Pelodictyon luteolum DSM 273: one gene and its partner. The protein of the gene in region 1 interacts with the protein of each later gene in a pairwise test. Links are inferred from orthologs where the notes say so. Each region holds a gene or a part of one and is shown in the gene's direction. Other genes may lie near its edges.

Evidence for each region.
Region 2: the proteins of rlmB (region 1) and PLUT_RS05685 interact in binary tests that used the Escherichia coli proteins (3 or more experiments, as listed by UniProt). The link is inferred for Pelodictyon luteolum DSM 273 from one-to-one orthologs.

Annotation. Positions count from the first base shown.
Region 1 is NC_007512.1:1,806,718-1,822,255, reverse strand. The notes cover bases 12,718-15,538. They hold rlmB (23S rRNA (guanosine(2251)-2'-O)-methyltransferase RlmB), read left to right. Parts: upstream 12,718-13,665; coding sequence 13,666-14,412; downstream 14,413-15,538. Other genes in these bases: gcvPA (aminomethyl-transferring glycine dehydrogenase subunit GcvPA), read left to right, coding at 14,899-15,538; gcvH (glycine cleavage system protein GcvH), read left to right, coding at 14,510-14,893; nifJ (pyruvate:ferredoxin (flavodoxin) oxidoreductase), read right to left, coding at 12,718-13,406. Outside these bases: queF (preQ(1) synthase), read right to left, coding at 1-70; PLUT_RS08410 (class I SAM-dependent methyltransferase), read left to right, coding at 219-914; PLUT_RS08405 (DUF4905 domain-containing protein), read left to right, coding at 916-1,719; PLUT_RS08400 (tyrosine recombinase XerC), read left to right, coding at 1,761-2,741; PLUT_RS08395 (HPF/RaiA family ribosome-associated protein), read left to right, coding at 2,821-3,141; hprK (HPr(Ser) kinase/phosphatase), read left to right, coding at 3,236-4,234; PLUT_RS08385 (peptide-binding protein), read left to right, coding at 4,203-6,011; PLUT_RS08380 (ABC transporter permease), read left to right, coding at 6,018-6,983; Holliday junction branch migration DNA helicase RuvB, read left to right, coding at 6,998-8,032; PLUT_RS08370 (tetratricopeptide repeat protein), read left to right, coding at 8,148-9,773; more of nifJ, read right to left, coding at 9,852-12,717. UniProt on the Escherichia coli protein: Specifically methylates the ribose of guanosine 2251 in 23S rRNA.
Region 2 is NC_007512.1:1,241,463-1,257,126, forward strand. Bases 1-2,947 are described here. They hold PLUT_RS05685 (bifunctional ADP-dependent NAD(P)H-hydrate dehydratase/NAD(P)H-hydrate epimerase), read left to right. Parts: upstream 1-657; coding sequence 658-2,238; downstream 2,239-2,947. Other genes in these bases: purL (phosphoribosylformylglycinamidine synthase subunit PurL), read left to right, coding at 1-654; PLUT_RS05690 (hypothetical protein), read left to right, coding at 2,577-2,947. Outside these bases: more of PLUT_RS05690, read left to right, coding at 2,948-3,182; PLUT_RS05695 (hypothetical protein), read left to right, coding at 3,439-3,915; PLUT_RS11125 (ATP-binding protein), read left to right, coding at 4,132-6,144; PLUT_RS05710 (hypothetical protein), read left to right, coding at 6,362-6,607; PLUT_RS05715 (hypothetical protein), read left to right, coding at 6,747-7,235; PLUT_RS05720 (COG1470 family protein), read left to right, coding at 7,248-8,099; PLUT_RS05725 (phosphate ABC transporter substrate-binding protein), read left to right, coding at 8,111-8,929; PLUT_RS05730 (sensor histidine kinase), read left to right, coding at 9,044-10,945; PLUT_RS05735 (response regulator transcription factor), read left to right, coding at 10,980-11,705; PLUT_RS05740 (hypothetical protein), read left to right, coding at 11,894-12,505; PLUT_RS05745 (helix-turn-helix domain-containing protein), read left to right, coding at 12,653-12,937; PLUT_RS05750 (hypothetical protein), read left to right, coding at 13,126-13,737; PLUT_RS05755 (hypothetical protein), read left to right, coding at 13,894-14,478; PLUT_RS05760 (fimbrial biogenesis chaperone), read left to right, coding at 14,567-15,319; PLUT_RS05765 (MSCRAMM family protein), read left to right, coding at 15,361-15,664. UniProt on the Escherichia coli protein: Bifunctional enzyme that catalyzes the epimerization of the S- and R-forms of NAD(P)HX and the dehydration of the S-form of NAD(P)HX at the expense of ADP, which is converted to AMP.

The DNA of each region.
Region 1 (15,538 bases):
TGACGATTTCGATCGTGTAGTCGCGATCGGGGTAGGTATTGTCGAAGACTTCCAGAATCTCTTGTTTCATGGGGCCGGTTGTTTATCGGGTTGTTTCGGGCGAGCTGCGCCCTGTTCTCCTGAACGCTCAAAAATAGAAATCCAGAGTGATTTTCAGTACATTCAGTTTGATTTTTTTATGATCCTCATGCCCTAAAAGACCCTCAAGACTGCCGCTTATGATCCATTCAGCTGAAGAGATTCCCGCTGACGCCAGCCGCCTCAACAGTGAGCTTGCCCGGGAGTACGATCTGCTCGATACCCATTGCCAGATTGGGGGACGTTCGTTCAGTTTTACAAGCGTCAGCGACAGCTATGCCCTGCTCGACAGGATTTCGCCTGAAGAGTTCATCCGTGATGAACAGATGCCCTACTGGGCCGAAATATGGCCCTCTGCCCTGGCCCTTTCAGAGTTCCTTTCCGAATCAGTGCCGCTCAAGGGAGCCCGTGTCATCGAGATCGGTGCGGGCACCGGTCTCGTTTCGGTCGTTGCGGCTTCTCTCGGCGCGAAAGTGCTCGCTACCGACTACTCTACAGAGGCGCTTCGCTTCATCCGCTGCAACGCACTGAAGAACGCTGCCCGGATCGACATCGAACAGCTCGACTGGCGTAATGTCCGGCAGGAAGAGCGCTTCGACATGCTTCTGGCCGCCGATGTGCTATACGAACGGGTAAACCTCCTGCCGATCCTGCTTTCTATCGAACGACTGCTGAAACCGGATGGCTGCGCCTACATCGCCGATCCCCGCCGCCGCCTTGCCGAGCAGTTCCTTGAGCTTGCCGCGGAGAACGGGTTTTCGGTCAAGGCCCATGCCCGCGAGCACCGGGGGGCGGGGAAGCCCGTCGCGGTCAACATCTACCGGCTGACGCGCTGATATGGATGCAGTAAGCCAACATCGAGAGGCCTGGCGTTATGACTGCGGAGATGGCGCCATCCTCTGGCAGCTATCCTTCACCGGTTCCGGGATGCTGTTCGGCCAGAAACGCTTTCCCGGCGACCGCCGGTCCCTCTTTTTTGCCATCGATCCCGAAGCCTACAGGGTGCTGATCGACGATTTTCAGCCGCTCGATCCCGCTTCCGGTCTGCCGCTCGGCGCAGGGTGGTTTACGGGGATAGAGTCGACCCACCGGGACCTTGTCTATCTGCACGCCTGGCAGGAAGGCAGCCCTCTGCACAGGGGGATATGGGCCGTTCTGGCCCGCACCGGCTCCATCCTCTGGTCGCAGCCGGGCCTTGAGTATGTCGCCCATACCGACAGCGGCCTGCTTGCATGCCGGCAGAGCTCCTTTGCGGGATTTCCGGAACGGAATTATCTCCTTCTGGACCCCTTGACGGGGAAGGAGAGCGCTTGTGATGATGCTGCCGGCCTCAGGGCTTCGGCCATTGGGGAAGATGCGCGTCAGGAGGTGCAGCTGCCCGAAGCGACTGAACGCCTGCCCGACGGGAGCAGGGGCGGGGAGTCGATTGTTCGGGGCAGGGTTGTTGCTGGTTCCGTCCATGAAGATCTTGAGGGGAGATGGCGTTCGACTCTCCGCCTTTGGGAAGATGGCATGGAGGTCTACTGCGACGTGATGGATGAGGGCGGGAGCATGCCCGCCCGCAACAATTTCCTGATCAGGGGGGATAAATTGTACTACATTAAAAAGAAACGGGAGCTGGTTGCCTTTACCCTTTTTTGACTCCGCTTTCCGTCTTGCAGTCGAACCTTGCCTCCCTATTTGTGAAGGATAATCCGGCAACATTGTCCGAACGCCTCATCGAGGAATTTCTGCTCTCAGGCCGTGGACAGAAGAACCTGTCCGGAACGACCATCGTAGCCTACCGGACAGATCTTCGGCAGTTTTTCGGTTTTCTCGCCCGCCATTCCGGTTCCGGGGAGTTTGATCTCTCATTGGTCACCCCCTCCCTTGTACGCATGTTCATGGGAGACCTTCTCCGGCGCGGCCTGCAACAGCGCTCCATTGCCAGAAAGCTGGCTTCCCTCAAGAGCTTTTTCCGATTTCTCCACGAATCGCGCCATCTCACAGAAAGCGCGCTGTCGGCCGTTTCCATGCCGCGCTACAGTCGCCCCATTCCTTCTTTTCTGACTGAGCCTGAAGCTTCGATGCTGTTTGAGGATGTAGTTCCAATGGCACCTCACCGGGAGGGATTCGCCCATGGCAGAGAGCTGCAGCGGAATTTTACGCTCCTTCGCGATGCGGCCATCCTCGAGATGCTCTACGGCTGCGGGCTCCGGATTTCGGAATTGACTGGCCTCCGCCAGAGCGATCTGGAAATGGTCGGAGGGTTTGTGAAACTGACCGGAAAGGGACGTAAACAGCGCATCGTTCCTCTTGGCGCACCGGCTGTTTCCGCCCTCAAAAAATATTTTGAAGTCCGGCTAAACTTCTTTAGAATATCTGTAGACGGGGCTTTGGGGGAGTCGGACTTTGTGTTCCTGACCAACAAAGGCAAACAGATCTATCCCATGCTTGTCCAGAGGATGACCCGCAGGTATCTTGCTGCGGTTACCGAGCAGAAGAAGAAAAACCCGCATACGCTGCGCCACACGTTCGCCACCCACCTCTTGAACGGCGGAGCAGATCTTCAGAGTGTCAGTGAGATGCTCGGCCACAGCAACCTTTCGACGACTGAAATCTATACGCATGTGACTTTTGAACGCCTTAGGGAGGTCTACAGAAAAGCCCACCCGAAGGCATGACAGCTTTATGGTCCGGCGCTTTCCTGCCCCGGCCTTGTTCCTTCATTCTTTTCACCCATATATCCTTAGGGAGGTTGTTATGACGAAAGAAACCGGCAGCGACATGCCCACCATCAAGGTCACCCTGCGCCATTCCAATAACCACAATGCCATAGAGGAGTATGCCCGCAGTGCCGTACAATCGCTCACGAAGCTGTATCCGGCAATCCTCACGTGCCACGTCATCCTCGACCACCAGAAGAATGATTTCGAGAAGAACAAGAATGCCGAAATAACCCTGCACGTGCCGCAGCATGACTTTATTGCCAAAGAGTCCGGAACGGCCTATGAGCTCTGCATAGATGCCTGCGTGGATGCGCTCGGTCGGCAACTCCAGAAGTACAAAGAGAAAATGCACTGAACCCGGTGCCTGCCCGCCGGCGGGGGCGATGCCTCCGGCCGGCTCCGGGCCGCCGTCTGACGCAGGAGTTTCCATCACCCTCTATGCCGGATCCATGACCCTCGACCAAAAAGGCTTGAAGAAGCGATCAGTGACGGTCGCCTATTTTTTTAACAACATCGGCAAGAAGCATGACATCCGGCTCAGGCGGATGAACACCGTCGATGAGCAGGAACGGCGGATTTTCGAGCGGGACCTGCACCGACCGGGGCTGGCGCTGGCAGGGTTCACCAATCTGTTCACCTACAAGAGGCTCCAGATTCTCGGTAACACCGAGACGCGTTTCCTCAACCATCTCGGCGAGGAAGAACGGAAGGCGGCATTCGCCAACCTGACGCGTTTCAAGGTGCCCTGCATCATCCTGACAAGCAACAACAAGCTCCAGCCTGAGCTGCTTGATATGGCCACTGCAGCAGGGATTCCCGTCTATGTGACCCGTCAGTCGTCCACCAAGGCCATCTACCTTGTCACGGATTTTCTCGACGATCAGTTCTCCCTTTACCAGCAGTACCACGGTTCCATGGTCGATGTCTACGGTGTCGGCGTGCTCTTGACCGGCAAGAGCGGCCTTGGCAAGTCGGAGATTGCCCTTGACCTTGTGGAGCGGGGCCACGGCCTCGTCGCTGACGATGTGGTTGTGATCCGCAGGAAAGGGGAAACCATGCAGCTCAGCGCATCACGCAACAACATCATCGACCATTTCATGGAGATCCGTGGTCTCGGCGTGGTTGATGTAAAGGCAAATTTCGGCATCCGCGCCATCCGTGACGTCAAGGAGGTGCTGGTGGTCGTCGAACTGCTTGAGTGGAACAAGGAAATGGAGTATGAGCGGCTCGGTCTGGACACAAAGACGATAAGGATACTCGGTGTCGATGTACCGCTGGTCCAGCTTCCCATTTTCCCCGGCAAGAACATCACGGTGATCATCGAGGTCGTCGCACTGAACTTCCTTCTCAAACGCTATTCGAACTATGTGGCAGCCGAGGCGCTGACCGACAGGATAAAAAAGGTGATCCACAATGATGACAGAACTGCAGGTGACATCCTTGTCTGAACGGGCGATTGCCCACAGCGGCCTGAGGAGGCTTCTGCTTCTTCCGCTTTCGATGCTGCTGTTCATTTCCTCCGCCTGCAGCCAGGGCGGCGGGGAGCATCCTGCCCGGAAGGCGATGGATTCGACCCTGGTCATAACCTCGCTCGGCGATGCCGACTACCTCAACCCGGTCATCGGCGCTTCAGTCACTTCATCGAACATCTTCGGCCTGATCTATCCGTCTCTGCTCCAGAGCGAATTCGACACCACGACGGGCCTGCTCAACTACATGGCGCTGGATAAACAGCTCCGCCCCCCGACCTCCGGTCATACGACCAAAACCCCGAAAGCCGCCCTTGCCAGAACATGGCGGATGGCTCCGGACCACCGCTCCATCACCTACACGCTCCGCAATGACGCATACTGGGATGACGGCAAGCCGATCGTAGCCGGCGATGTCCTTTTTGCCTACCGCCTCTACGGCAACCCCGTGATCGCCAGCCCCCGCCAGCAGTACCTTGCCGAACTCGAAGGAGCCGAGAACGGCCAGGTGGACTTTTCGCGGGCGGTTGCCGCTCCCGACGATACTACTCTGGTGTTCAGGTTTCACAAACCCGTGCCGGAATATCTTGCCCTGTTCCATACCTCCCTTACGCCGATGCCGGAGCATTTCTGGCGCAACGTCAAGCCCGATGAGTTCCGCAACTCCCCGCTCAACCGCAAGCCGCTCGGTGCCGGCCCCTACCGGTTGAAGTCCTGGAAGCCGCAGCAGGAACTGGTGCTTGAAAGCAACCACCGCTCCAACCTTCCGAAACCAGGCAACATCCCCCAGCTTTCGTTCCGGGTAGTGCCCGACTATACCGTCCGCCTCGCCCAGCTCCAGACCGGTGCAGTGGACGTGGTGGAGAACATCAAGCCGGAAGACTTCCGGGGTCTGGCCGGTTCGAAGAATCCCGTCGATATCAAGAGTGTCGGGCTGAGGGTCTATGATTATGTCGGCTGGTCGAACATCGACCAGGACGAGTACCTCAAAAGCGGCCGCGCTGTGCCGCATCCGCTATTCGGTTCCGCAGCCGTGCGCCGTGCGCTGACCTTCGCCATGGACCGTCAGTCGATCATCGACGGCTACCTCGGCCGGTACGGGGTTCCCGCAGTAACCGATATATCCCCGTCACTGAAATGGGCCTTCAACGAAAAGATACAGCCCTATCCGTTCGACCAGCAGAGAGCCCTCTCGATACTGAAGGCAGAGGGATGGGTGCCGGGCCCCGATGGTATTCTCCAGAAGGCGGGACGCCGGTTCAGCTTCGCCCTCTATACCAATGCGGGCAATGCGCGCAGAAACTACGCAAGCGTCATCATCCAGCAGAACCTGCGCTCAATAGGCATCGAGTGCAAGCTCGAGGTTCAGGAATCGAATGTCTTTTTCGACAACCTGCAGAACCGCAGGCTCGATGCCTGGATGGCGGGCTGGTCGATCGGCCTGGAAATCGACCCGATGGATGTCTGGGGTTCGGACCTCGAGAAAAGCCGGTTCAACTTCATGGGGTACCGCAACCCGAGGGTCGACAGGCTTTCGGCCCTTGCCAAGGAGAAAATGGATCCACTGGACGCTCGTCCCTACTGGCTGGAGTATCAGGAAATCCTGCACCGTGATCAGCCGGTCACCTTTCTCTACTGGATCCGGGAGACCCAGGGGTTCAGCCGCAGGATAGAGGGTGAGGAACTGAACATTTCCGGTGTATTTTACAACATCGATGACTGGACGCTCAGTCCTTCCCGAACCCTTGCGCCATAGAACCGCATGCTGACCTATATTTTCAAACGGCTCCTGATTGCCATCCCGCTCATCTTCGGGGTCCTGACCCTTACATTCTTCATCATCCGTCTCGCGCCGGGCGACCCTGCGGCATTTTTCATCCAGCCGGGCATCAGCCCCAACGTCGCCATGCAGATCCGGGAGCAGTACGGTCTGAACGACCCCCTGCCGATCCAGTATGTGAAGTGGCTCGGTCATGTCCTGCAGGGTGATTTCGGAAGAAGCTTCAGCCGTGCCCAGCAGCCGGTGCTGGAGGTCATCGCCAGTGCGCTTCCGATCACCGTGACCATTGCGCTCCTTACCCTCATAGCCAACTTCACCTTCGGCATCCTCATCGGTGTGATATCGGCCGTCCGGCAGAACAGTTTCATCGACCGGTTCCTGACCGTGACGGCGCTCTTCTTCTATTCCATGCCGGAGTTCTGGTTCGCCCTCATGATGATCATCATCTTTGCCCTCAAGTTCCCGCTTTTTCCCGCCTCCGGCCTGAATGAGGTGGGAGCTGAAGGGTTCGGCCCGATCGGATTTGCCATGGACCGTCTATGGCACCTGTTTCTGCCTGTAACGGTGCTCAGCATCAATGGCGCAGCTGGCATTGCCCGTTATGTCCGCGGGAGCATGTTGGAGGTGATCCGCCAGGACTATATCCGCACCGCACGGGCGAAGGGTCTTCCTGAAAGGCTGGTCATATTCCGCCATGCGCTCCGCAATGCCCTGCTTCCCGTCATCACCCTCATGGGCAGTTCCTTGCCGTTCATCTTCAGCGGGGCTCTATTCATTGAAGTGATTTTCGCCTTTCCCGGGATGGGCCGGGTAACGGTTGAAGCCATTTTTGCGCGGGACTATCCGCTTATCATCGCCAATACTTTCATTTCCGGGATCCTCATCGTCTTCGGCAACCTCGTTGCCGATGTGCTCTACGCTGTCGTTGATCCCAGGATCAAGCTGTGAAACCAGGGAGCCATTTGAGAATAGAACTGCTCAATACCCCCGTAGATGCCGTCGAACTGCGGATTGAAGACCAGATCCGTCCACGGCGGATGGAAGACTTCACGGGCCAGCAACGGCTGACCGACAACTTGAAGGTGTTCATCTCCGCGGCCAGGATGCGCGGTGACGCCCTCGATCATGTGCTGCTTTCCGGTCCTCCCGGACTCGGCAAGACGACCCTCGCCCACATCATCGCCGAAGAGATGGGCGGCTCACTGAAAGCGACTTCCGGACCAATGCTCGACAAAGCGGGGAATCTGGCAGGGATTCTGACTAGCCTGCAGAAGGGTGATGTGCTCTTCATCGATGAGATCCACCGTATGCCGCCGGCTGTCGAGGAATACCTGTACTCGGCCATGGAGGATTTCCGCATCGACATCATGCTCGACAGCGGCCCTTCGGCACGGGCCGTCCAGCTCAAGGTCGAGCCCTTCACCCTCGTCGGCGCGACGACACGTTCCGGACTCCTGACCGCTCCGCTCAGGGCCCGCTTCGGCATCAGCAACCGGTTCGACTATTATCCGCCCGAGCTGCTCGAAACGATCCTCATGCGATCATCCACCATACTCGGCATCGGCATCGAGAGGGATGCGGCTTCAGAAATCGCCGGGCGGTCACGCGGAACCCCCCGCATCGCCAACCGCCTGCTCCGCCGTGCCAGGGATTTCGCCCAGGTTGACGGTATGGAGATCATCAGCCGCCCGACGGCCATGAAGACCCTCGACTCTCTTGAAATCGACGAAGAGGGGCTTGATGAGATGGACAAGAAGATCATGGATGCTGTCGTCAACCGTTTCAGCGGCGGGCCGGTCGGCGTCGGTTCGCTCGCAGTCTCGGTCGGAGAGGAGCAGGATACCATCGAGGAGGTCTATGAACCATACCTCATCCAGGCGGGCTATCTCTCCCGCACCCCCCGGGGAAGGGTGGCTACACAGCGGGCGCTGCTAAGGTTCTCGGATGGAAGCTCCGCACTTCGGGGAACTCTGTTCGATGGGCAGGAGCATGTCTGAAGGGCTTTGGCGACATAGGCAGCGATCTGCGCTTCGCGCCATATGGACGGTCTCGTTTTTCTTCATTCTGTTGTTCACAGCCTCATGCAGCTCCGGTCCCGCGCGTAAAGCCGAGATGGCAGCCCGCAGTGATTCCCTTGATGCTGTGATGGAGCGGGAGTTCCTGCGGGCATCATTCCTCGATGCCAGAGGCGATCACCCCGGCGCCATCAAAGGATACCATGAGCTGCTCCGCCGCCAGCCCCTGAATGCCGCGCTTTACTTTTCAACGGCAAAGGCCTTTCTTTCCCTCGGGGAGCTCGATTCAGCGAGGGTGTACGCAGAGCGGTGTGCTGCATTGAGCCCTTCCAACCGCCATGCACTCGGTCTGCTTGCCGATGTTTCCCATGCGATGGGCGAGCCGAAGAGGGCGGTGCAACTATACGGGAAGCTGGCCCATATGGACCCCGGCAACACGGAGCTGCTGACATGGCTCGCCATGGAGCACCTTGCGGCTGAACAGCCCGCAGAGGCGCTGTCGGTGTTCCAGCGGGTGCTGAGCCTTGATCCCGGCAATGAGACGGCCCGTTCCCATGTGCTCCTGCTCCAGATCAGGATGCAACGGTACCCGGAGGCCATCGCCTCGCTTCGGGAAATGACAAAGGGCGGCAACGGGGATGAACGGCTCCGGCTCACTCTCGGCGGGTTGTACCTTCGCACCGGCGACTATGCCGATGCGGCCTCTACTTTCCGTGAGGCCATTGACGCCTCGCCCGGTTTCATTCCCGCATGGCTGGCACTCTTCGAGGTCTCTGTCCGTTCGAAAGATATGATGTCGTTCCGTTCAGACCTTCTGAGCTTCTACGATACCCTTCGTCCCGCTCTTCCGAAAAAACTCGAACTGACCCGGTTTTATCTTTCGGAGTCGGTATCGGACAGCCTCTACCGCATCCCGTCGAGAATCATGCTCGATGAGACATGCCGCCGCCATCCAGAGAGCGCTGAGGCGCTGATGCTGAGGGGATGGGCACGCATGCGTGCAGATGATCTGGGTGGCGCGCTAAGGGATTTCAGGGCGGCTGTTCCGCTGGACCAGAAAAACAGCGACCTGCGCGAGAGCCTGGTGTCCGCTCTTCTGGTATCCCGGCAGTTCTCTGCCGCCCAGAGGGTCGTGCTTCGCGCCAGACGGGATTTTCCCTCCGAACGGCTGCGGTTCCAGATTCTGGAGGGCTATGTGCTTTATGAGTCTGGCAAGGCTCGCCAGGCGGTGCCTTTGCTTGAGCAGGCGCTTCGCTCAAGGCGAATACTGGAACGCCGTGAGCTTCAGGAGCGGGCGCTCAGTACCCTGGCGTTTGCTTACGATACCATGGGGGTTCCAGCCAAAAGCATGCCGTTGTATGAGCAGTTGCTGGTTCTCGAGCCCGGCAACGCCCTTGTTCTGAACAACCTTGCATACAGCCTCACCATAGTAGGCTCCGACCTCAAGAGAGCGCGCCAGTTGGCCGAAGCGGCGGTGGCGAAAGAGCCCGACAGCGGGGTTTATCTTGACACGCTCGGCTGGATCCTCTACCGTCAGGGAGAGCTTAAGGAGGCTCGTATTCGTCTTGAACGGGCAATGGAACTGGAGCCTCTTGAGCCTGAGATAGCCCGCCATCTCGCTGAACTCTATAGGGCTGCAGGAGAACTGGAAAAGTCCGAAGCCATGCAGAAGAAGGCCGAAGAGCTGGAGCTGAATCGTGCTCTTCCGCCAACAGGATCGTGAACGGGCGGTAATGGAAGCGATAACAAAAAACGGCGGGGGGTTCCCGCCGTTCTTTGTTTCTGACTGAACAGAATGGCTTTACTTGGCCTCGAAGGTGCGTGCTGCCAGGTACTCGTAATGAGCATAGCGGGCGTCCACCTCTTTCTGGATTGCTTCGAAGTAGACGTCGGCAATCTCCGGGTGGCTTTTCTTGAGCATCCTGAAGCGGTTCTCCATATTGAGGAACTGCGCCACAGGGATTTTCGGCTTCTTCGAGTCAAGCTGCAGGGGGTTCAGCCCCTCTTTCATGCGGTCCGGGTTGTAGCGGAAGAGGAGCCAGTGACCCGAATCAACGGCTGCTTTCTGATTGTCAAGGCCGTGTTCCATGTTGATGCCGTGCGCAATACAGTGCGAGTATGCAATGATGATCGAGGGGCCATCGTAAGCCTCTGCTTCAAGGAACGCCCTGAGGGTCTGTTCGTCACGGGCACCGAGGGCAACCGATGCAACATAGGCGCTGCCGTAGCTCATCGAGATAAGCCCAAGATCTTTCTTCGTGACCGGCCGGCCGGCTGCAGCGAATTTTGCAATCGCCGCTTTCGGGGTGGCTTTCGACGCCTGTCCGCCGGTGTTGGAGTAGACCTCGGTATCGAGAACCAGAAGGTTGACGTTCTTGTTGCCTGCAGTGACATGGTCGACGCCGCCGTAGCCGATGTCATAGGCCCAGCCATCTCCACCCACACCCCAGACGCTCTTTTTGACGAGCATGTCAGCAACCGAGAGCAGGTTCTTTGCGTCGGAGGAACCGATGCCGGCAATTTTCGATTTAAGTACCGCCACGCGTTTCCGCTGCTCGAAGATTTCGGGCTCACTTACCTGGCGGGCTTCGAGGATTTCACCGACGAGGGTGTCGCCGACGGTGCCGGACATTCTCCGGAGGAGTTCAGAGGCATATTCCTGCTGCTTGTCGATGGAGATCCTGAATCCGAGAGCAAACTCCGCGGTATCCTCAAACAGGGAGTTGGACCATGTCGGTCCGAGACCCTCTGCATTGCAGGTATACGGGGTGGTCGGCAGGTTTCCTCCGTAGATCGATGAACAGCCGGTGGCGTTGCCGATGACGAGGCGGTCGCCGAATAGCTGGGTCATCAGCTTCACGTACGGGGTTTCGCCGCATCCCGAGCAGGCGCCCGAGAACTCGAAGAGAGGTTCCTGCAGCTGCTGTTCCTTGATCAGCTTCGGGTTGATTTTCGTACGGTCGAATTCCGGGATGTTGACGTAGTAGTTCCAGTTGTCGACTTCCGTTTCGCGAAGCGGCTCCTGCGGCGCCATGTTGAGCGCTTTGCGCTCTGGGTTCGCCTTGTCGCGGGCCGGGCAGATGTGCGCACAGACCTTACAGCCGGTGCAGTCCTCGGGAGCCACCTGTATTGTGTACTTCATGCCTTCCCAGTTCACACCCTTGGCTTCCATCGATTTGTATGTGCGGGGGGCGTTCTCGAGGTATTTCGGGTCGTAGACCTTTGCGCGGATTGCCGCGTGGGGGCACACCATAGTGCATTTTCCGCACTCGATGCAGAGGTCGGGTTCCCAGACCGGGATATGCGAGGCCAGATTGCGTTTTTCAAACTTCGCGGTTCCGGTCGGGTAGGTGCCGTCTGCCGGAAGGGCGCTTACGGGGATTTCATCGCCTTCGCCCGCAATGATCTTGGCAAGGACGTTGCAGACAAAGTCGGGGGCTTCTCCGACGATTGGTGCACGCAGCGTTTTCTTGCTGTCGGCGACTGCGCCGATTGCGACTTCATGCAGGTTGGCCAGCGTGTTGTCGACTGCCTTGATGTTCTGGTTGACGATCTCATCGCCTTTCTTGCCGTAGGTAACCCTGATGGCGTGCTTGATCTGCAGGATGGCCTCCTCACGGGGGAGAACACCGGAGATGGCGAAGAAGCAGGCCTGCATGATGGTGTTGATGCGCTGGCCCATGCCGCTCTCGCCGGCAACCTTGTAAGCGTCGATCGAGTACATCTTCGCCTCTTTTGCAATCAGGTGCTCCTGCACGGTGCGCGGCAGGTTGTCCCATATCTCTTCGGGGGAGAAGTGCGAGTTGAGGAGCAGCGTACCGCCTTTCTTGAGGTTTTTAACCAGGTCGATCATCTCGAGGAAGATCCAGTGGTGGCAGCCGATGAACTGGGCCTCGGTGATGAGGTAGGTCGAATGGATCTCTTTGGGTCCGAAGCGAAGGTGCGAGGTCGTGATTGATCCCGCCTTCTTGGAGTCGTAGACGAAGTAGCCCTGAGCGTAGTTCGGGGTGTTTTCGCCGATGATCTTGATGCTGTTCTTGTTGGCGCCGACCGTACCGTCGGATCCGAGGCCGTAGAAAAGTGCGCGGAACATCTCGTCCGGCTCGATGGAGAACGCGTGGTCGTAGTCGAGGCTCAGGTGTGTGACGTCGTCAACGATGCCGACGGTGAAGTGGTTCTTCGGCGAGGCCGCGGCCATGTTGTCGAACACGCCCTTGACCATGGCGGGGGTGAACTCTTTCGAAGAGAGCCCGTAGCGGCCTCCGGTGACTTTCGGCATGGCTGTAAGGAGTCCTTTGGAGACACCTTCCATGAGGGCGTTGACGCCATCGAGGTAAAGGGGTTCGCCTGCGCTGCCCGGCTCCTTGACACGGTCGAGGATCGAAACGGACTTGACGCTCTTGGGGAATGCGGCGACAAAACGCTCGATGTCGAACGGACGGAAGAGGCGGACATTGATGACGCCGACCTTTTCGCCGCTTTTGTTTAGGTATTCAACGGTCTCGCGGACGGTTTCGACGCCGGAGCCCATGAGCACGACGACGCGCTCGGCGTCAGGTGCTCCGTAGTACTGGTAGATTTTGTAGTTGCGGCCGGTCAGCTCACCGAACCTGTCCATCATCCGCTGGGTGATGTCGGAGGCTGCGGTGTAGTAGCTGTTCACCGTCTCCCTGCCCTGGAAATAGGTGTCGGGGTTCTGCGAGGTGCCGCGGATGAATGGTGCGTCGGGGGTCATGCGGCGGCTGCGGTTTGCGATGACGAGATCCTCGGGGACCATCGCCTTGATGACATCGTCTGAAACGACCTCGATTTTTGCGATTTCGTGGGAGGTACGGAAACCGTCGAAGAAGTGCATGACAGGGACGCGCGATTCAAGCGTCGCTGCTGCGGAGATGAGACCTATGTCCATTGCCTCCTGGACCGAGCTTGAAGCCAGAAGCGAGAAGCCCGTGCCGCGGACGGACATGACATCGCTGTGATCGCCGAAGATGGAGAGGCCCTGAGCGGCCAGTGAACGTGCCGAGACATGGATGACGCAGGGGGTGAGTTCGCCGGCAATTTTGTACATGTTGGGGATCATCAGAAGGAGCCCCTGCGATGCGGTAAAGGTGGTGGTCAGTGATCCGGTCTGGAGTGCGCCGTGGACTGCGGCCGCCGCACCGGCTTCGCTCTGCAGTTCGTCGATTTTCGGAACGGTGCCCCAGATGTTCTTTTTCCCTTCGGCTGCCCATGCATCCGAATACTCGCCCATCGGTGATGCCGGTGTGATTGGATAGATGCAGATTACTTCGCTGGTGCGGTAGGAGACATAAGCGAGCGCTTCATTTCCTTCCATGGTTTTATATGTCCGGCTCATACTGGCTGTCACTGGATTTGTATTGATGAAACGCATGTACAAATACTGTACGACAGAAACAACTGCGGATGGAGTGGAATTAGTTGCTTCTGCCAGAGAAAAAAATCGATTCAAGGCGAATAGCAAGATAGAAAAAAAATCTGATATTGCTGAATTTAATTACATTCAGGTATCCCTCTCCCGCTTACAGGGACTCACCGCGGGCCGTGTTTTTGCGGGCCGATTCTTTTGCATAATTCTGCCATTTTCCAGACTCATGATGGAAGGGGAACATCCCGAAAACCTCGTCTACGGACGCAACGCTGTCCTTGAACTTCTCCGCGAAAAGCCGGAGAGCGTCGAGAAAATCTATTTCCAGTTCAACACTTCGCATCCGAAGCTGAAGGAGATCATCATTACTGCGCGGCGCCAGAAGATCGTGACGGGAAAGGCCCGCCTCGAGAAGCTCTCGCTTATCGCAGGGACCACGAAGCATCAGGGGGTGGCGGCCCTCATCAGTACGGTCAGCTATTACACCGTGGAGGAGCTGCTTGCCGCACCGCGCAACAGTGCGCCGCTGCTCGTCGTGCTGCAGGGGCTCGACGATCCCCACAACATCGGGGCCATCATCCGGACCGCCGAGGCTGTCGCTGCCGATGGGGTTGTCCTTGTCGAGGGCAAGGGAGCTCCGGTCAACGCTGTCGTGCACAAGGCTTCAGCCGGTGCCCTTTCGCACATGCGGGTCGCCAAGGTAAAAAGCCTGGTGCGATGCCTTGAGCTCCTCCACCGCGAAGGGATTCAGGTGCTCGCCACCGACATGGAGGCCGAAACGAACTATACCGATGCCGATTTCAGGAAGGCCACTGCCATTGTGCTCGGAGCGGAAGGCTCCGGCCTTGCTCCCGAAGCCATGGAGTTCTGCGACCGGGTGGTGCGCATTCCGATGGCGGGTTGCGTCGAGTCGCTGAACGTCTCCGTTTCGGCGGGCGTGATGTTATATGAGGCCATGCGCCAGCGCCTCTCCTAGGGAGATGCCGAGGGCGTCAGCGTCGCATTTGTTTGAAAAAAAGTATTAACTTGACCCACGCGCATCAGCTGTTTTCAACCACTTAACCTTTTCTGTCATGAACGTCCCAGCCGCTCTCCGCTACACCAAAGACCATGAATGGATACAGCTGCTCGACGATGGCGCGACTGCGCTTGTCGGCATCACGGATTTCGCCCAGTCGGAGCTCGGCGACATCGTGTTCGTGGAACTGAAGCCCGCAGGCACTGCCCTGAAGGAGCATGAGATTTTCGGAACGGTTGAAGCGGTCAAGACGGTTGCCGACCTGTTCGCTCCCGTGGCCGGTGAGATCCTGGAGGTGAACGCCGGACTGGACAGCGCCGAAACAGTGAACCAGGACCCATACGGCAGCGGCTGGATGGTAAAGATGAAGCTCGCCGATCCGGCCTCAGTCGCTAATCTGCTCGACGCCGCCGCCTACCGCGAACTGATCGGAGGATAATCAACATGCCATTCATCGTCAATACCGATGCGGACAGGGAGTCGATGCTCCATGCCACAGGGGTCTCCTCCTTCGACGAGCTGATTGTCGACATCCCCCGTGAGGTCCGCCTCAATAAAGCTCTTGAACTCGCACCCGCTGCCGATGAGATGGAGGTCCGCTCCATACTCGAAAGCATGGCCGCGGCGAACCGCAGCACGGCCGACTATGTCAGCTTCCTCGGCGGCGGCGCCTACGACCATTTCCTCCCTTCCGCCATCAAGGCGATCGTCTCCCGCAGTGAGTTCTATACGGCCTACACGCCCTATCAGGCCGAGGTGTCCCAGGGGACGCTGCAGGCCATCTACGAATACCAGAGTCTCATCTGCCGCCTCTACGGGATGGACGTGACCAATGCATCGATGTACGACGGGGCCACGGCTCTTGCCGAAGCGGTGCTGATGGCCATCGGCGTCAACGGCCGCCAGAAAGTGGTCGTGGCCGGAAAGCTGCATCCCTGGAACAGCTCGGTACTCAAAACCTATCTCGAGGCGTCGGACCACAGTGCCGTCGTGCAGAATGTTGTGGAAGACGGTGTCGGAAGTATTGAGGTCCTCAAGGGGCTCATGGACGACACGGTCGCGGCCGTTGTCGTGCAGCAGCCGA
Region 2 (15,664 bases), 570 kb from region 1 along the record:
AACGAGTCCACCCATGGCGGCGGGCGGGCAGCCATCTACCCGACACCGACCATCGGCATGATCGGCCTGCTTGATGACATCGACAACCTCGTCGGCTCTGCCTTCACGACCGCCGGCGACGCCATCATCCTCTTCGGCGATCCCCTCCTGAAGCTCGAGGGCTCGGAATTCCAGGTCATGCAGTACGGCACGCCCGGCACCGATGCTCCGGATATAGACCTCCAGCACGAAAAGAACCTGCAGGACCTTCTCGTGACTCTGGCTGAACAGAAGCTCCTCCACTCCGCTCACGACGTATCGGACGGCGGACTGTTCGTCACCCTTGCCGAAAAAGCCATCATGGACGAATCCCGCCAGCTCGGTTTCCAGGTCGATCTTGAAGATTGCGGATCGGGACCCTACCGTGTACAGGAGCAGCTCTTTTCAGAGGCCCAGGGTCGCGTTGTCGGAACTATCGCCCCCGATGCCGCCCGTGCAGTCATCGAGGAAGCAATCCGGCACAGCGTCCCGGTGCGCGTCATCGGCCAGGTGGTTCCTGCTGATGCATCCCTTGCCGTCGACGGCCATGAGACCCTCCGCTTTACTACTGAAGAACTGACGGCAGCCTATTACGATGCACTTGAAAACGCCCTGCACCTGAACGAACTCCTTTAAGCGATGCAGCCAGTCCTGACCGCCATTGAAATGCAGCAGGCCGACAGTGCTGCTATCGAGAAGCTCCATATCAGCCCCATATGCCTGATGGAGCTTGCCGGAAAGGAGTGTATAGGGTATATGCTCGAAAAACTCAGCCTCGAATCGCCCGAAGGACTGCAGTTTCTCATTGTTGCCGGAAAAGGCAACAACGGCGGCGACGGGTTCGTCATCGCCCGTCATCTCCTGAACCTTGGAGCTGCAGTCGATCTTGTCCTTCTTTATCCTGAGGGTGCAGCCGGGGGCGCCGCCGAAGCAAACATGTCGATCCTGCGTGCTTATGAAGAGGAGGGACTCCCGCTCCGCATCTTCAACAGCATAGAGGAAGCCATCCCCTTTGTCTCCGAACAGGAGTACAGCGTCACCATAGACGCCATGACAGGCACCGGACTGCGTCTTGAAGCTCCGGGTGCACCGCTCCTCTCTCCCCTTGCTGAAGGCGTTGAACTGCTCAACGCCCTGCATGAGCGCTCAGAAGCCCTCTGTATGGCTGTCGACATCCCGACAGGTCTGGATGCCACCAGCGGCCATGCCGCCATGCCGGCCGTTACGGCCGACTTCACCATCACCATGGGATTCATGAAAACAGGACTGCTTCTGCAGGACGGACCGGAGCTGTGTGGAGAAGTGCATGTGGCGGAAATCTCCATTCCGGGGTTCCTCGCAGAGGATGCCGGAGCGTTTCTTATAGACGAATCCTTTGCTGCAGAACATTTCGCACTCAGGTCGGAAGGCAGTGCGAAGCACATGAACGGAAAAGTGCTCATCATCGCAGGCTCCAGCACCGGAGAAAGCTCGATGGGCGGTGCCGCGCTGCTTGCCGCCGGTGCTGCGGTAAAGACCGGGGCGGGGTATGTGGCAGTCTCCATTCCGCCTTCTCTGGCAGCCACACTGCATATCGCCGTGCCTGAAGCAATCGTCATCGGCCGGGACATGGACTCGCTGATGGAAAAAGCACGATGGTCAGAGGCGATATTGATCGGTCCGGGACTCGGCCGGAGCCCCGAATCCATCGACCTCGTAAGAGCGCTCCTCAGCCACCCCGACATTTTCGAAAAGAAGCTCATCCTCGATGCAGATGCGTTGTACGCGATTGCCGAAGCAGGGCTTCAGAACGTGCTCTCTGCAATGCCGGAAGTGCTCATCACGCCCCATTATGGAGAGCTGGCACGCCTGACCGGCACCGATGCCGGATCGGTGACCAAAGACCCGCTGGCTGCCGCCACCCGATTTGCCGACACGTATTCGACAACAGTCCTGCTCAAAGGCAGGCCGACCATCATAGCAAAAGAATCAGGTCCTGTTCTTCTGAACACCAGCGGCACGGAGGCCCTGGCCACAGCCGGAACGGGCGATGTCCTTTCAGGTATGGTTGCAGCTCTTGCCGCCAAGGGCGAATGCCTCCCCGAAGCCGCAGCTGCAGCAGCATGGTTCCACGGTCGTGCCGGTGATCTTGCATCCGACGTATCCAGCCTTGTTTCCGCCTCGATGGTCCGTGATGCGATTCCTTCAGCGATTGAAGAGATGTTCGACTTCGAGGACTGACCAACAGCACCTCTTCATCCCTCCGCATATCCCCCCCGGCTTATCCAGCCAATCCTCCGCAGCCCATATGAGTCATTGTGGCATGCCTGAAGCAAACTGGCACAGCTGTGTCAGCACGCCGCAACTGCTTCAGCCTTACGCCCCCGACCAATGCGTTTAGGGTGATGTATAGGCCCACGGATTTCTGAATCAGTAAAGGCCCACCCACAGGAGGTTTCCGGTAATATCGAGGTCTTTTACGGCTCTGTAACATCGCGGTTTTAAATGTTTGGCACAGGAGTTGTTTAAGGGTAGTCATAACTGACCCCTTACACACAACACAGAAAACCCCTACTGCCATGTCAACCAGGAAAACTCTCTGCCGCGCCATCCTCGCCGCATCGCTCTTTACTGCCGGACTCATTCCCGCTTCGGCACATGCCGTAGTTGCAGGACCGAGCGCATCAGGCAAAACAGACATGACCGTCACGATGCCGGAATACATCGTCCTCAGATACTATGACAAAATCAGCCTGACATTCACCAGCGCGTCGGCAGCAACAGCTAAGGGCGACAAGTCTTTCGAAGCCACCTGGACTGGCGGTGATGCCACCCTGAACGCCGACGTGACCCTGCCGGATGAACTCGGTGCGGCCACAAGAAAGATCAAACTCCAGAATGCTTGGGCAATAGCCGGACTTTCACCCTCGGGAACGGCATCAGTAACCATCGAAGGAACCGACCTGACGAAAAAGGATAATTCAGGCTCAGCAGTTTCCACGATCGGTGTTGAGAACTGGACGGTTAGTGATGGAACCTCTGAATCCAATGCAATCACAACGACGTTGAGGGGTGTATCGGGAGGTGCAAAAAAAGGTGATGTGAACATGTCGCTGAATTTCAAGAATACGACCATGTCGGGAGACCATACCGGTACATTCACCATCACGGTGCAGACCATCTGAACGAAACCCAATTGAATGGGATGCAGAAAATGCAGAAACTCTCGATCAAGTTTCTGCATTTTCATTTTTGGCTCATTTTCAAAATTCAGCTCCGCAATGCCACTGGAGGATCATCATGATCACTGCAACACCAAACCGGCGCCTTACGCCAACTCCGATACTCTTGATGCTGTTGACGCTCCTGCATCAACCGCAGACGGGCCATGCTGACACGACAGCCACACTCTCTGTCCAGAAGAGCGCACCGCTCACCATAATGGTTGAAGAACTTTACCCCGACAGCACCGGTCCGGTTTCAGCCGGAAGCAGATCTGTCGAGATGTCCTGGCTTGATGCGGATGACTCTATCGGGTCACTTGAGCTAACCATCGATGCCTATACGTCAAGCATAAACGAACGCAGCATCAAGGACCTCTGGTACACCGATTCCTTCAGCACCACGAACGGTAAAAAGCCGGTTTTTAGGGCAGAATACAGCATCAACAGCCTGCCGTTCTCTGAAAAGGAACAAACCGTAGAGATTGCCAACACTCTGGGAACATCAAAAATTTCTGTCACATTCAAGCCCCCCGCAATCGATGTAATCAAGACAAGCTCCGGCTTTTCTAAAACGTACAGGTTGCAGGCAGGCACAGCAGCCCTATCTTTTTCGACCAATGAGACAACCGCTTCTGGTTCCTACCCGGTAACGATAACGACAGAGGTCACGCCCGACAACTTCAGTATTCAGTAAGAAACCCCGTCCCAACAGAACCGCCCGATACTCCCTGCCCGGATACTATACTTTCCATTTCTTTTCCTATATTTAGGATAAATCAAATCTTATTTGTACTGAAAGGACGCTTAACGCGGTTCAGCCCATATTCTCCAGCTAACCATGACGCAGCCCCTTTTTCCCCAGGTACTCATGACGGCCTGTAATACCTGCCATAGAAATATTTCGCCACACATGCGCTATGGCTATATCTATGCGCGCGTCCTCTTTGATGAAACTGGCCGTGCCGTAGATTTCATCCATGAAGAGGTCAATGAGAGCTACAGCAGGCTGACGGGCCTCCGGGGCATCATCGGCAAAAAGGCCACGGAGGTCTTTCCCGACCTTAAGCGCAACAATCCCGATTTTCTCGCCCGACATCTGAGGGTTGCTGAAACAGGCATTTCAGATAGTTTAGAACTCTATCTGGAGGCGCTGGACCGCTGGTATGACATCTCTATATTCAGTACAGACACGGACCATTTCACCGCCATCATTGATGATATCACGGCAAGGAAAGTTTCAGAAGAGGGCCTCCGGCAGTCAGAACAACGGTTCAGGACCCTCTTTGAAAACCATTCGGCATGCATGATGCTGCTTGACGCTCATAGTGGCGAGATCATCGACACCAACGAAGCTGCCGCTGATTTCTACGGCTGGTCCGTCGATGAACTACGAAAGATGAACATTCTGGATATTGCGACAGTATCAGCGGACCAGATCAACAGCAACCTCCGAAAAATGAGGACAGACAGGCAGAAGCGCTTCTCATTCGTGCATCACCTGAAAAACGGGGGGCTACGGGATGTAGAACTGTTTACAAGCCTGATCAACATGAACGGAAGAGATGTACTCTACCACATCATTCACGACAACACCGAACAAGTCAGGCTTCAGGCAGTATCTGCAATGCGAATTGAACTGCTGGAGATGTCGAGTTTCTCTTCGGCCGGAGTGATGCTCAGGGCCGTACTCGACCGCGCATGCCGGCTGACAGCCAGCCCTTCAGGCTTTGTCTTTTTCGTCACCGGTGACCAGCGGACACTCTCTCTGGAGGCTTGTAAAAACGAAGGAACGAAAACTACCTGCAATGGCCAGAAACATCCCTCATTGTTTGAAAAGGGTTCGCCATGGGCAGATGTCATACGCACAGGAAAACCTGCCATCCACAATGGACAAGCTGCCTTCATGCACTGCTGCCGCAATAACGCGGAGAGCAGTCAAGATAACAGTGAACTGGTGGTGCCGGTCATACGGGACAACGCTACCGTTGCAATTCTCGGGATTGGGGGCAAAGCTGTTGATTATGTCGACAAAGACATCGAGTTGCTCGAAACCCTGACCAATCAAGCCTGGGACATCATTGCAAAAAAAATAGCTGAAGAGAGCCGGAACTTGCTTCATCAAAAGCTTCAAGTATCCTCGAAAATGGAACTTGTCGGACAGCTCGCAGCAGGAATTGCCCATGAAATAAACAATCCCCTGAACTTCATTCTCGCCAATGAACAGAATCTGGAAAACAATTTCAGCGAACTGCTCTCTGTCATTGACACTTATCGGGATGGCAGAGATCCTCTGGTGGGTGCAGACAGAGAAGCCGGGCTCCTGAGCGGTGAGGATCTCGACTCGCTCATTGGCACCATCCACGCTTCACTTGAAAAAACCAGGACCGGTGTCGCCCGCATCAAAGAGATCAGCCAAAGCATGCAGAAGCATGCCTACCGGAACGCCTCTGGCAACTTCAGCCCGTTTGATATCAACAAGGCCATTGAGGAGATTGTTGTCATAACAAAAAATGAATGCCGCTCGGTGGCAGAGATCTCCTTGGATCTGGCACCGCTTCCTCCCGTACCCTGTGATCCGTCGCAGATCAATCAGGTGCTCTTGAACCTTGTGATGAACAGCATCCACGCGATCAGGACCATGGCGCGGAAAGAAGTGGGAACCATAACCATATCGACCGGGTGTAACAATAAGGCGGTATCCTGTTCAGTACAGGATGACGGCCCGGGTATTCCTGAAAAACTCAGGGAGAGGGTATTTGAACCCTTTTTCACCACGAAGGAGATGGGTGCAGGAACCGGCCTCGGCCTGAGCATCTGTCATGACATCATCGTCAACAGACATAGGGGAAACATACGGGTTGTCTGTCCGCAGAAAGGAGGATCCGTTTTCACGTTCTCCCTGCCACTCAAGGGTGCTCATTAAATATTTGCACCATAAGCTGGCGGCCTCCCGCCCCCGGAGGTATCAGGTTCATCATCAGGAAAAAGAAACAGAATTACGCAACTTGTCGAAATTGGTCGTACATTAACCTTATATAAGGACTCATCTATCTCCTGCCCCCAGAGCGGTATGATCATGGATGCGCCCGGATATCATCCCGATGAGGGATGACTTCAAGCAGGATACACAGTCATTGATCATGGCGCCTTACACCACATGGTTTCTTCGCATCGGCATTGTGCTGCTCATTGCCTCAGTCCTGTCCCCTGACATCGTTGGGGCGTCACAACAGGCGGTTGTCCAGACGAAGATTTCCATCAACGTCTCAGAATCGTTCGTCCAGTACCTGCAGCAGCGAAGGAATGCCTCATCTGAACGTCCGCTGAATCCGTCCCTTTCCCCTTCAGCGCCAGACAGCTCCGCTGTGGTTCCAGAGCGAAGCTGAGCCGCCCGTTCATCACATTTCATCACAAGAAATCACCTTTCATGCCTTGTCTGCATGCGCCTCTCCATGGTATAATTAAGGAGATCAATTGTCTTGTTTAGTCCGAATACACTGGAGAGCTGAGATGCGTCATACTATCATGATTGCAAAACTCATGACATGCATAGCTTTGGCTGCCATCCTCAACGCAGCCCCCGTATACGGTGGAGGAGCGGCTGCAAACAAGGAGATGGAACTCATTGCACCGAAAACCGGTGAAGTGGACAGTGTGGGTGTCGGCAGCAATGGCTTATGCGTGTATTGCACCAATATCTCCTGTGAATGCATAACACGGCGGGTGGAACCGCTATGGACATGGACGCTGCAGGATGAGCACTTTCCCATCCTGCAGACCCGATACTGCGTCAAGGGACCAGATGGGAGGAGAGATGTGTTCATTAACCCTGAGAACCCTTCATCGCCTATCATCGTGCATCTGAAGCCCATGGGGATAAAAGCTGTTGAGTACATCAATGACCAATGGCTCATGCATGAGGGTGTAGAATTGGTGCTACAGCTGCCTGAAGACGTCATACCCGGAAGATATGACGGCGTCATCACCGCATTGATCACCATCACCAATATCTGAAGGAGCCGTATCGTGAAAGCCAACTCCATTTCAACGGCATTCCGCTTGAACAGGATCATCATAGCAATAATGCTCTGGCTCTGCATGCCGATGACGGCCGCAGTGGCTTCAGGTTGTGCGGGACAGATACAGATAGAGCCGGTAATGTTTGATCTGCATTCCGGTAAGCATGGTGCTCAGCAGACCATTCGCCTTTTCAACAACAAAGATGACGCAGTCGTCCTCGATGTTGAGATCTGCAACTGGACGTTCGATGGCAATGGAAGCCTTGTGGTTGAACCCTCAAGCACTGCCCCTCTTGCAGGCTGGATTGACTTTCCGGAAAAAATCATCACCATTCCATCCGGACAGCAGAGGTCCGTTCAATTTTCAGTTCATCCGCCCGAAAACGCAGCGCCCGGAGAGTATCGGGCCATAATATATTTTCAGGAACATAAGCCCGAAAAGATCAATGATCTTGTTGAAGTGAGTTTCAGGATTGGTGCGGGAGTCTATTTCCAGATAGGAGAAATCAGACGCCACCCCGTCATTGAATCTGTTTCGTTTGATGATGGTACCGGAGGAATCGTCATGGTGATAAGAAACAAAGGAAATATCCATACGAACTTTCATGGTGATTATTCAGTGTGGGAGAAAGGTTCGTTCCCTGGATTCCAGCGTATGAAGGAAATAATTTCCCGGCCGCATGAAGAGGAACGCCCAAAAGGGTTCATCAAGAGCGGGAGCATGAATCTCACTCCGGTGCTCCCCGGAATAAGGAGCTCGATCCTCACAAGACTCGGCATACCTGACATGTCCAAAGATTTCGACATTGCCGTAACAGGAAGTATCGACGGGAAAACGATACAGAAGCTTCTGAAATGAAATACTGCCGAATGAAATACGTAGCCATAGCTCTTACCTGTGCAGTCTTTTCAACTCTGGCTTTTGCCCGGGCACAGGCAGCAGAGAAAGCTATAATCATCACCGGATCAACTTCAATTTCATCGGCCGCTGAAGCGCTTGGCTCAGAGTTTGCAAGAAATACAGGTATACCGGTGATGGTTACGACATCGAATTCCGGACAGGGTGCAAAGCTTTTGGCCGTCGGAACATCATCGATTGCGGCGATGTCGCGGACCATGAATCTTGATGAAATAGATGCGGCAAGGGCAAACGGAATTGAACCCAACGCGCACTTCATTGCGTTCGGAGCTCTTGTGATCGTGGTCAACCAGGCCAATCCGGTTACAGCCCTGAAGGTGGAGGAGCTTCATAGACTCTATTCTGGAGCCTGCTTCAACTGGAAGGAGCTTGGAGGAGTCGATGAACCGGTGATCCTTGTTCGACGGGAATACGGGAGCGGAACGCAGGAGACATTTACTGACATGGTCATGGGACAGGCAAACCCGATGACAGCAAGTGCCCTCATTGAAATCAGCAACAAGGCTGTCCGCCGCCGCGTAGCAGAAACACCAGGGGCGATAGGGTTCATCAGTCACGGATTTCTTGACGCTACCGTCAAATCACTCAGCATCAACGGCGTAACCCACTCAACGGACGCTATTTTGAACGAGACCTACCCGCTGACCCGGAGCCTGTACTTCTATACCGATGGAAAACCGGAAGGCAACGTTTCAAGGTTTCTGAAGCTGACAGAATCAATGGAAGGAAAACAGATACTCAGCAATGCAGGATTTGTGACCAAACCTTAAACTATCCTGCCGGTGCCACCCCCCTGCCGCCAAAAATCCATCCATGCCAAAGCGGCAGCAATCCTGAGAGGATGCATACTTCTTGCACTCTCAGTGGTTCTCCCTTTTTCTGCGATGCTTTCAGGAGATGAGGCATCGGCTCGTGAGCATGGCACAGACTCATCCTTCAGCCTCGCAGGCCATATGGAGCAGTATGTGGATGAAACCGGCCAGCTTACCCTCACTAAGGCTCTGCAGCCCGCCATCCAGTCAAAATTCACGCACATCGCAGGACACCTCAACACCGGGCATATCGATCATCCGGTATGGCTCAAGGCCACCGTACGGACAGAGGATGGATTTCCACGGCACACCATCCTTTCCATCGGCCCGCCCTCCCTTGAACGGCTGAGGGTCTATGTGCAGACAGGCAATGACCCGTCGAGTCCTGCCTCGTACCGTGAATACAGGCTCGGAGCCGACATCCCCGCCTCACAGCGGACATTGCTCACACCACAGTTTGCGGTCCCTCTCGTGCTCGACAACGTTCGACCAACCACAATCCTTATCCGGGTTGAACCCGGCATCGCAATCAGCCTTTTCGCCACGATTCTGACGCCCGAAGACCTCTACGGCCAGACCAACATGCTGCTCCTGCTCCAGGGAGCCTATCTCGGCATTATCCTCATTACCGCACTCTTCAGCATTTTCAACTTCTACCGCCTGAATGAATCGCCCTACCTCTACTTCGGGCTGTTCGTTCTCTGCATATTCTGCTTTATCCTCTCCGGGGAAGGGATCCTTGTGCTTGCACTTCCCCAACAGGCACATCTGGTCACCGAGTTCATCCGCCGGACAGCCATGGCGTTGAGCTTCGTGTTTCTGGCACTGTTCGGCCGGAGCATCCAGAGGGCCCGTTCCCATCCCTTTGCCTCGCGCTACCTGCTGTTCATATCCATACTCAGCGGCATTACCGCCCTGTCTGCGCCGTTCTGGCTGTATAAGGATCTCGCTACGGCATCCATGATTGGCGCACTCGGAATGATGATGATCCTGATCCATATTTCATCAATCCTTGTCATGGAAAGGGAGCCGGGCTCAAAGATGTATCTCGCTGCTTTCGTCATCATTCAGGCTGGTTATGTCCTCCAGCTGCTCCGGCATTTCGGTGTCGTCCCGCTTGAATGGTGGAGCAGCAATCCCATGCCGTTTTTCTTCCTGCTCGCCATAATCCTTATCTCGTTCGCCTTGACTGAACGGCTGAGGGAATCGCGGCTTGCTGCAGAGGAGATGTCGATTGAACTCCGGAATAACCGTGATGTGCTTGAAAAGTCTCTGGCCGTACAGGAAAACATGGGCGCGCGAAAAAAGCGCCTGATTGATATGATTTCACATGAATACCGCACTCCCATTGCCATCATTAGAGCAAATATTGACATCATGATGCTCAATGAAGCAAGTCAGTCAAAAGAGGCTGCCAGCCGTTTCTGCAAAATAAATCGAGCCATCCAGCGCCTTGTGGAGATTATGGACATATCTCTTGAGGAAAGCCAGCATGATGATCCGAGAGATACCCGAAACCCTCAGTCAATGAGGATTGACGAGTTCTTGTCTCAGGAGTATGTCGCCGAAATAACATCCCGTTTCAATCTCTCGGCCCGGATGTCTGAAAGCATTGGAAACCATTGCATCAAAGCCGATGCGGCACAACTGAAAACAGCCCTTTTCAATCTGCTCGACAACGCCGGAAAATACTCTGTCCCCGGCAGCCGGATCCTCCTTGAATGCAGTGTCGAGCAGAGCTGGATGGTAATGAGGTTACGAAACCGGGTTGAAGAGTGCTTCATTCGAGAGGGGGATGAGCTGTTTGAGCAGTATCGGCGAGGACGCAACAGTACGAACACTGCCGGTGCAGGGCTAGGACTCTGGAGGGTACGCCGTATTGTCGAGCACCATCACGGCCGGGTTGCCATTGAGCGGAATACCGAAGAATTTATTGCTACTTTACGTATTCCAGTAATCCTCACCTCAGAATAACGATACCATAAACCATCAGGACGACACAAGAACCATGGACAGCAATGCTCATCCGGCTGACGGAAAGCCGATCCTTTACGTTGAAGATGACGCTGATCTCAGGGAAGCCATGATCGAGTACCTGGAGAAAATCGGACATCGTGTCACCGGCGTAGGTACGGCAAAAGCATTTTATGAAGCACTCTCCGGAGGGTCGTTTGCGCTTGCAATCATCGATATCGGCCTTCCAGACCAGAGCGGCCTTGTGCTTGCAGACCATGTCCGCCAACACACCCTCATGCGCATCATCATGCTGACGGCGCACTCGACACTTGACGACAAAATCGGAGGGTACCAGTCCGGAGCCGACATTTATATGACAAAGCCTGTAGACTGCCGTGAACTCTCGGCAGCAATTAACAGCATGTTTGAGCGCATGCCCTCTGCCCTGCGACAAACGAACGAAAATACCGTACAGTCTTCCTCATGGAGGCTTATGAAAAGCGACTGGGTTCTTCGCTCACCCTCAAATATTCCCATCCAGCTTACCTCGAAGGAATATGAGCTGATCATGTTCCTGATCCAGCAGGACACAGCAGTCATTTCCCGCGCGGAGATCCTCAAACACCTTGATTACCCCTATAACGAATACGGAAGCCTTGCCCTCAAGTCGCTCGTCTACCGTCTCAGAAAGAAAATGGATGATGCCGGATGCACTTTTCCGATAAAAACCATCCATGGAACCGGATACGCTCTCTCATCCCCCATTTCGATCGCCTGAGTCTCTCCGCTCCTGTCTGACTGCACGCCCCACAGCTCAGATCACCTCCATCACAATTCGTCACCCGATGTCACCTTTCGTGCCTTGTGAGGGGCACCTTCATGGGTTATAATAATAGGTGAAAATAGATCCTATTTAAGGGATCGACAAAGTAACCGATTTATCTGTTCACCTTAAACACTACTATCATGACTACGAAATCTACTCTCTCGCGCGTCATTCTCTGTGCCGCCCTCCTTGCAGCAGGAGCACTGCCCCAGACAGCATATGCTGACCGGGGTGAGTCTGGAGAATCAGTTTCGGGAACGACAAACCTGAAGGTGGTCATGCCGGAATATATCGTCCTGCATTACTACAGCGACATTCAGCTTTCGTTCACGGCAGCATCTTCAGCCGAATCAGATGGAACACTCAGCCCCTTGACGGCAAGCTGGACCACTGCGACTGAAGGTGGCGAGGTCTTCGACGCCAACATAACCAGTGCTGCAGAGGCTGGAGATGCAACAAGGGCGATAACGCTCAAAAATGTCTGGTCGATAGCAGGCCTATCGCCCTCCGGGGAAGCAAGGGTGTCGATCACAGGAACTGATCTCGAGAAGGACGACAGCAGCTCCAAAATAGATACAGAAGACTGGAAAGTGGCTGTGGGCAGCAATGCAGGAAAAAGCATCGAGACAGACCTGAGAGGAATCTCGGGCAAGCAGACCAAAGGCGATGTCAAGATGACGCTCAATTTCGCAAACACCACCGAGTCGGGTGAGCATGATGGAAGCTTCACCATCACCGCCATCACCATCTAGCCCTCAGACCTTGTGCAGGTTGCCGTGCAACAGAACGGCAATCTGCATAGGAATAGTGAAGTAAAGGCTAACAGCATGTTTGAGCGCATGCCATCTGCCCTGCGACAAACGAACGAAAATACCGTACAGTCTTCCTCATGGAGGCTTATGAAAAGCGACTGGGTTCTTCGCTCACCCTCAAATATTCCCATCCAGCTTACCTCGAAGGAATATGAGCTGATCATGTTCCTGATCCAGCAGGACACAGCAGTCATTTCCCGCGCGGAGATCCTCAAACACCTTGATTACCCCTATAACGAATACGGAAGCCTTGCCCTCAAGTCGCTCGTCTACCGTCTCAGAAAGAAAATGGATGATGCCGGATGCACCTTTCCGATAAAAACCATCCATGGAACCGGATACGCTCTCTCATCCCCCATTTCGATCGCCTGACTCTCTCCGCTCCTGTCTGACTGCACGCCCCACAGCTCAGATCACCTCCATCACAATTCGTCACCCGATGTCACCTTTCGTGCCTTGTGAGGGGCACCTTCATGGGTTATAATAATAGGTGAAAATAGATCCTATTTAAGGGATCGACAAAGTAACCGATTTATCTGTTCACCTTAAACACTACTATCATGACTACGAAATCTACTCTCGCGCGCGTCATTCTCTGTGCCGCCCTCCTTGCAGCAGGAGCACTGCCCCAGACAGCATATGCTGACCGGGGTGAGTCTGGAGAATCAGTTTCGGGAACGACAAACCTGAAGGTGGTCATGCCGGAATATATCGTCCTGCATTACTACAGCGACATTCAGCTTTCGTTCACGGCAGCATCTTCAGCCGAATCAGATGGAACACTCAGCCCCTTGACGGCAAGCTGGACCACTGCGACTGAAGGTGGCGAGGTCTTCGACGCCAACATAACCAGTGCTGCAGAGGCTGGAGATGCAACAAGGGCGATAACGCTCAAAAATGTCTGGTCGATAGCAGGCCTATCGCCCTCCGGGGAAGCAAGGGTGTCGATCACAGGAACTGATCTCGAGAAGGACGACAGCAGCTCCAAAATAGATACAGAAGACTGGAAAGTGGCTGTGGGCAGCAATGCAGGAAAAAGCATCGAGACAGACCTGAGAGGAATCTCGGGCAAGCAGACCAAAGGCGATGTCAAGATGACGCTCAATTTCGCAAACACCACCGAGTCGGGTGAGCATGATGGAAGCTTCACCATCACCGCCATCACCATCTAGCCCTCAGACCTTGTGCAGGTTGCCGTGCAACAGAACGGCAATCTGCATAGGAATAGTGAAGTAAAGGCTATTATATTTACCCTTATGGTAACCAGGAGCAGCAGCATAGCGCATGACAGAAACACAGGGAGTGCGAGCTCTCATCCCAGCAGGGCAATGACGGCACTGGTGGCTTTTTTTATTTCGGCTCAATTCTTTCTTGCCCTATCTATATCGTATGCCGAAACTGATCGGACTGCAACCCTGTATTTCCGGAACGATGCGCCAATAAGCATCACGGTCGGGGAGATATATCCTGGACAGACAGGAGCAGTGGCCATCGGGAGCTACTCTGCAGAAATCCTCTGGAATGAACAATACGAAAGCAGCGCTACGCTTGATATTGATACCCCGGCCTATACATCATCAGTAGAGCAGCGTACCATTGAGGATTTGTGGCATACCGATGCGTTCAGGACTGATAACGGCAGATCGCCCGATTACAGGGTCACCTACAGCATCAACAACTCGCCATATAGTGAAAATCAGCAGTCGGAGTATTTCTACAACAGCGACCGCTCCTCTAAAATCAGAATTACCTTCACTCCCCCCCGGATCACCGAGGATAAAAGCGATAAATCTTATATCCTTAAGGCGGAGCCGGCTGTAATTACGTTCAAAGTAACCGATGCAACGGCCTCAGGTACTTATTCGGGAAGCATTGACACCCGGATTTCTGCCGCCAACTTCAAGGTCCAATAATCAGAATTCGGTCTTTCTCCCCCAGATGAAATACTTGTTACGCATTGCTGCCCTTCTTCTGCTGTGCACTGCACCCCTCTCCAGCCTGATGGCCGGTGATCCACCCGGGCAGATTGCCGTATCGCCGTCCATGTTCGAACTCAACATCGGCACAAAACCGCTCACCCAGTCAATCCGGCTGAAAAACCTCAAGAAGCATCCCATCATTCTTAAGGTGGATGTCTATAACTGGACGCTAGATGGCAACAACAGCCTGAAAGAGATCGCGCCCACCGCGCAATCCATCGACCAATGGATGATCATCAACCCGGTATCGTTCACCATTGACCCTGGCAAGGAGCAGGTTATCCGGTTTTCCATCCGTCCGACTACGACTCCGGACCCCGGAGAACACCGCGCAATCATTTTTTTTACCGAACAGCCCCCGAAAGACAAGGCAGGAGGCGTTGAAGTACTCTTCAAGCTTGGCGTGGCAGTATACGCCTATGCCGACCCGATCCGTCACGCCGGCGTACTGACATCCATTTCGCTGGACAGGGCAGGAAGCATGATCAAGGTAGGACTGCAGAACAGCGGCAATGTCCATACCCGCCTGAAGGGCGAGTATTCGATATGGAAACCGGGAAGTTTTCCGGGATTCAAGAAAACAGGAATGGATTTGACCAAAGAACAGCCAGAAGGATTCATTGCCGGAGGAAACATGAACAACACTCCGGTTCTTGCCGGAAACCGTCGAGTGATTACGACATCGATTCCCCTTCCTGCAGAAAATAAGGGCTCCTATGTCGTTGCCGTGCAGGGAACTGTCGATGACCGGAAAATTGAGAAGGTGTTTCCATAGGAGACGCTTCGATTCACCAAGGCATAAAGCATTCCCCGTCATTGCCCCCCAGCACCGCACATAGCATCCGGCGCTTCATGCTGCTGCCGTTCCTCTGCATCATGCTCATGCCGCTACCCGCGGCACATGCTGCTGAAGGTATCCTTCAAAACGACACGCCAAAGGCTCTTTCAAGCACGCCGCGCGCATCCATGTCGGATGCCGAGCCCCTGCTTGTCGGGATATACTTCAACCGCGTACTTCAGGCAGAGGAAACCATCTACCATGAATCAGAGGAATACTGGATGCCGTTTGAACTCTTTCTCAAACAAACCGGGCTGAAGGAGCAGGAACGTCAAGGCTCAG